DNA from 2 places in the Kribbella hippodromi genome. Region 1 is predicted to be linked to the other one. Evidence: riboswitches for the same ligand, from Rfam matches in the RefSeq annotation. Region 1 holds a riboswitch; the other holds the start of a gene.
The links. Region 1 has a riboswitch for S-adenosylmethionine ahead of ABD260_RS03995 (aminotransferase class V-fold PLP-dependent enzyme). Riboswitches for the same ligand answer to the same signal wherever they lie in the genome.
Positions count from the first base shown of each region.

Region 2: another riboswitch for S-adenosylmethionine. It lies ahead of thrC (threonine synthase); the one in region 1 lies ahead of ABD260_RS03995 (aminotransferase class V-fold PLP-dependent enzyme).

Region 1 is NZ_BAAAPH010000002.1:272,175-276,580, reverse strand. It holds gene ABD260_RS04010 (DUF6351 family protein) at 1-236, opposite strand, end outside; gene ABD260_RS04005 (mycothiol transferase) at 342-872, opposite strand; gene ABD260_RS04000 (VOC family protein) at 913-1,281, opposite strand; SAM riboswitch class IV at 1,399-1,512, shown strand; gene ABD260_RS03995 (aminotransferase class V-fold PLP-dependent enzyme) at 1,528-2,892, shown strand; gene ABD260_RS03990 (prolyl oligopeptidase family serine peptidase) at 2,923-4,406, opposite strand, start outside.
Region 2 is NZ_BAAAPH010000008.1:302,053-306,458, forward strand. It holds gene otsB (trehalose-phosphatase) at 1-347, shown strand, start outside; gene ABD260_RS15405 (hypothetical protein) at 313-780, opposite strand; gene ABD260_RS15410 (DNA-3-methyladenine glycosylase family protein) at 828-1,775, shown strand; SAM riboswitch class I at 1,847-1,987, shown strand; gene thrC (threonine synthase) at 2,001-3,260, shown strand; gene ABD260_RS15420 (ubiquitin-like small modifier protein 1) at 3,257-3,532, shown strand; gene ABD260_RS15425 (VOC family protein) at 3,607-3,990, shown strand; gene ABD260_RS15430 (zinc-dependent alcohol dehydrogenase family protein) at 4,004-4,406, shown strand, end outside.

The sequences.
Region 1 (4,406 bases):
AACCGGTCGGACTGCAGGGTGAACGCGTTGGTGACGTCCTTCCCGTTCAGCCGGACGGTCAGCTCATCCAGACGCCGACCGGTGATCCCGAGCAGCACGTTGCCGTCGCTGACCATGTCGGCGCGCGGCGTGGACAGCACCTCGATGCGTACGTCCGACGCCGCGTTGGCCGGGGGGACCAGGACGGCGGCGAACATCGCGGTCAGCAGGACAACCAGGGCGGCCGGTCGCTTCATGTGATGAGTCGAGCACAGCAAGTCCCGGACCGGAAGACCGAATGGCAAACGATTTCCAGCCGGGACTGGACCACTGCGCCCGGGACGACGGCCTTGGACCGGGTGTCAGGCGCCGGTCGTGCCGTCCAGTTGCTCGCGGACCAGATCGGCATGACCACAGTGCCTGGCGTACTCGCCGATCAGGTGGATGTAGATCATCCGCAACGTCGACTCGGTGCCGCTGAAGGTGAAACGATCGTCCAGCGAGCGCCCGGCCGCCGCGGCGTCGGACAGTTTCCACTCGGCGAGCAGCCCCTCGTACGCCGCCTGCGCTTCGGCCGGATCGATCCGCTCGAAGTCGGCGTCCTTCCCGAGCTCGGGCGCGTACAACGGCTCGGCCGGATCGTCCGCGAAATGAATCCGGAACCAGATCCGCTCGACCTTGGTCAGGTGCCGGAGCAGGCCGAGCAGCGAGAGGTTCGACGGCGGCGACGGGCGCGCGGCGAGCTCGGCGGCGGTCAGGCCGGCGCATTTGACCAGCAACGTGGTCCGGTAGAAGTCCAGGTACCCCTGCAACAACTCACGCTCGGGGGCCACCAGCGAGCCGTCGGGCCGTTCCACCTCAGGTGCGGTCCAGACCGCGGCATCCAGTGTCATGCGGCCATCCAACACGTCCACCTCGCCGGCGGCGAATCGATTACGGATTCACCGGCGGCGCCCAGCCCGGTCGGGGGATCAGGCAGAACGGGTGGCCGGCCGGGTCCTCGTACACGGTCCCAGCGAGGCGGCGAGCGCCGAGGGCCAGCACCAGGGGCGCCGCCGCCTCGACGTCGTCGACCATGACATCAAGGTGCATCTGTTGAGGCCGGGCTGGATCCGGCCAGTGCGGACGCTGGTACGCCTCAGCGCGCTGGAAGGCGAGGCCTGAGGTTCGGCTGTCTTCGGACACGACCACCCAGTCGTCGCTCCGGTAGGTGATCGGCCGGCCCAGCAGCGCCGAGTAGAACCTCGCCAGCGCCAGCGGGTCCGGGCAGTCGATGGCGAGATGGTGCAGCCGTCCGATCATGACAACAGTGTGCCGCCACGGCCGCCAGACCGCTCCGTCTCATCATCCGTTCGGGAATCTCACATCACGAGATACAGGCTGGCGCGGATCGTGGCCCGTTCGTTACCGTTCTCGGCAGGTCATGAGCGCCAGCGTCAAGCCCCGGCTCGCTGGCCGGCAACCCTCCTCCGCGGTGGGGTGCCCCGGGTGAGGACCAGGCCGTGCGGATACCCCGCTCGGCAAGTGCGGACTTCCGGGAGCAGCAGCATGTCGATTCTCTCCATCCTCGAACCGGCCGGCACCACCACTCCGCGGCCCACGGTCGCGCGGCTCGTCACCGGCAGCATCCCGGCCACGGTCGGTTCGGACCTGCTGGTGCCGCTCGCCGACGGCCGGGTCACCGACTACGCCAACTTCGACCACGGGGCCAGCGCGCCGTGCCTGGAGTCGGTCCGGGCCAGCGTGGAGGCGGCGCTGCCGTCGTATGCGTCGGTGCACCGCGGCAACGGGTACGCCTCCCGGATCACCACCCAGTGGTACGAGCGGGCCCGCGCCGAGGTGCATGCCTTCGTCGGCGCCCGTGCGGACGACCAGGTGATCTTCACCCGGCAGACCACCGACGCGCTCAACCTGCTCGCCCGGGCCGTACCGGCTGATGCCACCGTGATCGTGTTCGAGTCGGAGCACCACGCCGCTCTGCTGCCCTGGCCGGCCGACCGCACCGTACGCCTGGCTGCGCCGTCCAGCCCGGCCGGCGCCGTGACCGCCGTAGCCGACGCGCTCCGGCAGGCGCCCGAGGGGCCGCGGCTGGTCGTGGTCACCGGCGCGTCGAACGTCACCGGCGAGATCTTCCCGATCGCCGAGATCACCAAGGTCGCGAAGGCGCACGGCGCCCGGGTCTGCCTGGACGCCGCGCAGCTGGCGCCGCACCGCACCGTCGACATCGCCGCCCTCGGCGCCGACTGGGTCGCGCTGTCCGGTCACAAGCTCTACGCCCCGTACGGCGCGGGTGCCCTGATCGGCCGGGCCGACTGGCTCGATGCGGCCGACCCGTACCTGTACGGCGGTGGCGCGACGCACGCGGTGACCGAAGACACCGTGGTGTGGTCGACCGGTCCGGCCCGGCACGAAGGCGGCTCGCCCAACGTGATCGGCGCGATCGCCCTCGCTTCGGCGTGCGCCGCGATCAGCAAGCACCGGGACGCCATCGAGCAGCACGAGCGCAGTCTGCTCGCCCGGCTCCGCACCGGCCTCGCGCAGATCGACGGCGTCACGACGTACTCGCTGTTCGGCGAGGACGCGGACCGCGTCGGCACCGTCTGTTTCACGATCGCCGGACTGACCTCCACGCTGGTCTCGGCCGCGCTCAGCGCCGAGTACGGGATCGGTGTCCGGGACGGCAAGTTCTGCGCCCACCCGCTGGTCGGCCGCCTGCTCGCCGACTCCCCCGAGCACGGCACGGCGGTTCGCGCCAGCCTGGGCCTCGGGACGACCCGCGAGCACGTGGACCGGCTGGTGGACGCCGTCCGTACGCTCGCCACCAGCGGGCCGCGGACGGAGTACGCGGAGACCGCGCACGGCTGTCAGCCGTCCGCCGATCCCCGCGACCTGCACGCCCCGCACATCTGGTGAAGCAGCCGAGCGGTTGGTGAAGCGGCCCTCCTACTGCTCAGGAGGTACGAGGCCTACATGGTGAGCAGCGAACGCCAGTAGGTCAGCCCACTCCGACGCGATCATCGCGGCCGGTTTCCCGAAGCCATGGCCAGTGTTGACCTCAACCCGAGTCAAGACGGGCCGCGGACCGGACTGGGCATGCTGCAGCGCCGCGATGAACTTGTGGCTGTGCAACGGCACCACGCGGTCGTCATGATCGCCGGTGACCACCAGCGTCGCCGGGTACGAAGTGCCTGGGCTGACCCGGTGCAGTGGCGAGTACGCCAGGAGGTCCTCGAACTGGTCCGGGTCGTCGGGCAGGCCGTAGTCAGACGCCCACGCTGCTCCCACCGTGAACTTGTGGAACCGCAACATGTCCAGAACACCCACACCGGGCAGTGCGACAGCGAACAGGTCCGGCCGTTGCGTCATGGCCGCGCCGACGAGCAGTCCGCCGTTGCTGCGTCCGTGGATGACCAGCTGCTCCGGAGTGGTCACGCCACTGTCCCGCAGGTGTTCTCCGACCGCGATGAAGTCGTCGAACACGTTCTGCTTGTTCTTCAGCCGCCCCGCGTCGTGCCACTCGGCCCCGTACTCGCCGCCACCCCGCAGGTTCGCGATGACCAGCACTCCGCCGGCTGCGAGCCACGCGGGCCAGCCGGGGCGGTAGTCGGCGTTGATCGGGATGCGGAAGCCGCCGTACCCCCACATCAGCGTCGGGCGTGGGGTGGAGAAGTCCAGATCGGACCGGGTGATCAGGAAGTACGGAACGTCGCGTCCCGGAGCGGTCCGGCGGGTCACGGTGACCTGTGGTGGCGTGAAGCCTCCAGTACCGCGGACCAGTTCCGGCAAGGCGCGTACGTTGCCCGTGTCGGTTGAGACGACGTACGACAAGGTGGGGTCTGTTGTCGTGGACAGTCCGATGAACAGCTCGTCGTACTCCGGGCCGGCGTTGAGACCTACCACTCCCCCACCCGGTACGTCGACCACTCGCTGACCAGTGCCGTCCAACTCGTACAGCGTGAGCACCGGCTGCGCATCCACCAACGTCAACGTGGCAAGACCGGACGCCGTACCGCGAACTGCCTGCAGTGTGGCGTCGCCCTCCGGGATGAGGTCGGTGAACGTACCGTCGAGCGACGACAGCACCACGCGGCCGCGTGACGCGTCGCGGTCGGTCCGCAGTACCAGCTGGTCGCCGGACATCCGTACGAACGCGATCTCGTCGGTGAACGTGTCCACCACCTTCACCGGCTCGCCCAGACCGTCCGAGGTGATCGGGTACACCCAGAGCCGCGTGGCCGGGTCAGTCCCTTCGGTGATGTGTACGACGAGGTACTTGTCGTCGTCACTCACTTCGGGTGTGTAGAAGTACCTGTCCTTGCCGGGGACGGTCAGCACCAGCTCGTCGTCGGACTGCGGCGCACCGACCCTGTGCAGCATCAGCCGCCCACCGGACAGGGACGTGGTGGTCGTGCCTTCGCTACGTCCAC
Region 2 (4,406 bases), on a different contig from region 1:
TGCGCGGGCCGCTGACCGCGCTGGCCGAGGAGACCGAGCTGCGGCTGGAGCCGGGCAATCTCGTACTGGAGCTGCGGCCGCCCGGGATCGACAAGGGCGTCGCGATCCGGCACCTGCTCGAGTCGACCGGTGCAAGGTCGATCCTGTACGCCGGGGACGATCTGGGCGATCTCGCCGCGTTCCGGGCGATCCAGGAGCAGCGCGCGACCGGCGTACGCGCTGTGCTGCTCGCGACCCGCTCCTCGAACGCGACCGAACTGATCGACGCCGCCGACGTGGTGGTGGACGACCCGAGTGGCGCGGTGACCGTACTCACTGCTCTTTCGGACGCGATCGCCGCCCGCTGAACGCCTGCGTGACGGTTTTGCCGATCGGCTGAACCGGACGTTCGACGTACCCGCCGTCCTTGAGATTCGCCAGGCGCTCGAACGGGTTTCGCGAAGCCGGATCGCCGGTGAGCAGGAACGAGACGACGACACCGATCACGTACAAGGGCAGCATCGGCAGGCCGATCAGGCAGAAGTACTGCCAGGAGTGCCTTTCTTCGTGCCGTACCAGCGCGGGGTTGTCGAAGTACGCGCGGTCGTGCTTGCTGAGTACGACGTTCCCGATCGTGAACGCGCCCGCGATCGGGAAGCCGAGTTTGTACCCGTTCGCGAAGATCAGGCCGCGTGGTCCCCGGGTGAACGTCGCCCGGCCGAGCAGGCCGGCGAGCAGGCCGGTCAGGGTGGACAGATTGACGAAGTTGCCGATCACCTTCACCCACTGCCAGGCGGTCATGCGGATCAGTATGGGTTCTGTCGGTGGGGTGCGGTAAGACTTGGGGGGTGAGTTCGGTGGTGCGGGTCTGGCGGCCTGGGCGGGCGGTCGATCCGCATTCGGTGATCGGTGGGCTGCGGAAGGGGCCTGGCGATCCGGCGTACGTGTTCGATGCCGGACTGCGGACGGTGTGGCGCGCCACGCGGACTCCGGACGGGCCGGTGACGTTGCGGTTGCGGGCGCGCGGCGGCGAGGTCGAGGCCGAGGCGTGGGGGCCGGGCGCGGCCTGGGCGCTGGACGGCGTGCCGGAGTTGCTGGGCGAGCGGGACAGCTGGGACGGGTTCGTGCCGCTGCCGGAGCATCGGGCGCTGGTGGATGCGGCGCGGCGGTTCCCCCATGTCCGGGTGCCGCGGTCGCGGGCGGTGTTCGAGGCGATGGCGGCGGCGGGGATCGAGCAGGTCGTCACGGGCAAGGAGGCGTTCCGGGCGTGGCGGCTGCTGCTGCGTGAGTACGGTGAGCCTGCGCCGGGGCCGAAGCCACCGGACGGGCGGCAGCTGATGGTGCCGCCGGCGCCGGAGGAGTGGCGGCTGATTCCGTCCTGGCAATGGCTGCGGGCGGGCGTCGAGGGGCGGCGGTCTCGTGTCGTGACGACCGCGGCGACCCGGGCGAAGGCGCTGGAGCGGACGCTGGAGCTGACCGATTCCGAGGAGATCGAGCGGCGTCTCAGGTCGCTGCCCGGAGTCGGCGTGTGGACAGGGGCTGAGGTACGGCAGCGCGCGCACGGTGATGCGGATGCGTTTTCGTTCGCGGACTATCACGTTTCGCGGAACGTTTCGTACGCGCTGATCGGGGAGGAACTGGACGACGACGGGACCGCCGAGCTGATCGAGCCGTACCGCGGTCATCGCTTCCGGGTGCAGCGGCTGCTCGAGCTCGCGGGGATCGGCCATCCCCGCTTCGGACCGCGCAAATCGCTGCCGACGCACACCCCGGGAGCCACCCACCGGCTCCGCTGAGCTGAGATCGCTTGTCTCACATGGCGGGAACGCAGGACACAATATGGACCCGATTGGGTAATCTCGGGGGCAGCTCATCCAGAGGGACTGAGGGAAACGGCCCGTTGAAGTCCCGGCAACCCTCCCCGTCGAGCCCCCGTCCGGGGCGTTTCGCGGTGGAACGGTGCCAAATCCGTCCTGCCACCGAGATCCGGTGCCGGGGAAGATGAGAGGGGAACCTCACTCATGAGCCTGACCACCGCCCACCCGATCCGGGACGGTGCCTTCGGCAACGGTACGCACCTGAGCTGTCGCGCCTGCGGGGCGAAATCGCCGCTCGGCCCGTTCTACGCCTGTATGGAGTGCTTCGGTCCGCTCGAAGTCGGGTACGAGTACCCGGCGATCACCCGCGAGCAGATCGAGGCCGGACCCAAGAACATCTGGCGGTACCAGCCGCTGCTGCCCGTCCCGGTGGACGTGGCCAGCTTCCCGAACACCGAGCCGGGGTACACCCGCCTCGTCGACGCCCAGAACCTCGCCCGTGAGCTGGGCCTGCGCAAGCTGTGGGTGAAGGACGACTCGGGCAACCCGACGCACTCCTTCAAGGACCGGGTTGTCGCCTCCGCGCTGAGCGCGACCCGCGAGCTGGGCATGAAGGTCTTCGCCTGCCCCTCCACCGGCAACCTGGCCAACGCCGTCGCCGCGGCCGCCGCCCGGGCCGGGATCCGCTCGGTCGTGTTCATCCCGCACGACCTCGAGCGCCCGAAGGTGATCACCACGGCCGTGTACGGCGGCACGCTGGTCGCCGTCGAGGGCAACTACGACGACGTGAACAAGCTGGCGTCCGAGATCGCCGGTGAGGAAGAGGGCTGGGCGTTCGTCAACGTCAACGTCCGCCCGTACTACTCCGAAGGCTCCAAGACGCTGGCCTTCGAGATCGCCGAGCAGCTCGGCTGGCGGCTGCCGCAGCAGATCGTCGTTCCGGTCGCGTCGGGTTCGCAGCTGACCAAGATCGACAAGGGCTTCACCGAGCTCGGCAAGCTCGGGCTGGTCGACGCCACCGATTACAAGGTGTACGGCGCGCAGGCGACCGGCTGCTCTCCGGTGGCGCAGGCGTTCCGTGACGGGCATGACGTGGTGAAGCCGGTCAAGCCGGACACGATCGCCAAGTCGCTGGCGATCGGCAACCCGGCCGATGGTCCGTACGTGCTGGACGTCGCCCGGCGGACCGGTGGCGCGATCGAGGACGTCAGCGACGAAGAGGTCGTCGAGGGCATCCAGCTGCTGGCCCGTACCGAAGGCATCTTCGCCGAGACGGCCGGCGGCGTGACGGTGGCGACGCTGAAGAAGCTGATCGCGACCGGACAGCTCGACCCCGAGGCCGAGACCGTGATCATCAACTCCGGCGACGGGCTGAAGACGCTCGACGCCGTGGCCGACCGGGTCGGCCCCAAGGTGACCATCCCCGCGTCGTACGACGCCTTCGTGAAGGCAGGCCTGCAGTGAGTGTGAGTGTGCGCGTCCCGACCATCCTCCGTCCGTACACCCAGGGCGTCTCCGAGGTGTCCGCCGAGGGCGCCACGCTGCTGGAGGTGCTGGACTCGCTGGACACGTCGTACCCGGGCATCAAGGGCCGCGTACTGGACGAGTCGGGCGAACTGCGCCGCTTCGTGAACGTGTACGTGAACGACGACGACGTCCGATTCGCCTCCGGCCTGCAGACAGAGATCAAGGACGGCGGGCAGGTCTCGATCATCCCTGCCGTCGCCGGCGGCTGATCTCTTTAGTTTTAGGGGGTTCAGGCCCTGGTTCCGGTCGCAGTTCGTCCGGAACCAGGGCTACTGTCGCCGGTATGGCGACCATGTGGACAATCGGCGCAGACGCTGCCGATCCGCCGCGGCTGGCTGAGTTCTGGGCCGCGGCGCTGGGGTACATCCTCGAACCGGGCTACGAGAACGACGAGCACGGCGCGTCGATCGTGGACCCCGACGACCTCGGCCCCGCGATCGGCTTCCTGCACGTACCGGAACCGAAGACCGCGAAGAACCGCCTGCACCTCGATCTCCGCGTCGCCGGGCCCGGTCCGCGCGACGCTTTGTCCGCCGGGCGAATGCGTTCGAAGGCGGCCGAGCTGGTTGGGCTCGGCGCCGTGCAGGTGCGCGAGGAGTTCTACGGCCCGGAACTCGGCCACATCGTCATGCTCGATCCCGAAGGGAACGAGTTCTGTGTCGGCTGATTAAGCTGCTGCGATGAGAGCAGTGGTGGTGTCGGAGTACGGCGTACTGCCGGAGGTCCGTGACATGCCGGAACCAACTGTGGACGCTGGCTCGGTAGTACTTCGGGTCGAGGCGACCGGCTTGTGCCGCAGCGACTGGCACGGGTGGATGGGGCACGACTCGGACATCGTGCTGCCGCATGTCCCCGGGCACGAGTTCGCAGGCACCATCGCCGCTGTCGGCGCCGGGGTGACCGGGTGGGCCGTCGGCGATCGGGTCACCACGCCATTCATCTGTGCCTGTGGCCAGTGTGAGCAGTGTTTGGAGGGCAACCAGCAGGTCTGCCCGAACCAGCTACAACCTGGTTTCAACTATTGGGGCTCGTTCGCCGAGTACGTCGCGGTCCCGTACGCGTCGGTCAACCTGGTCCGCCTCC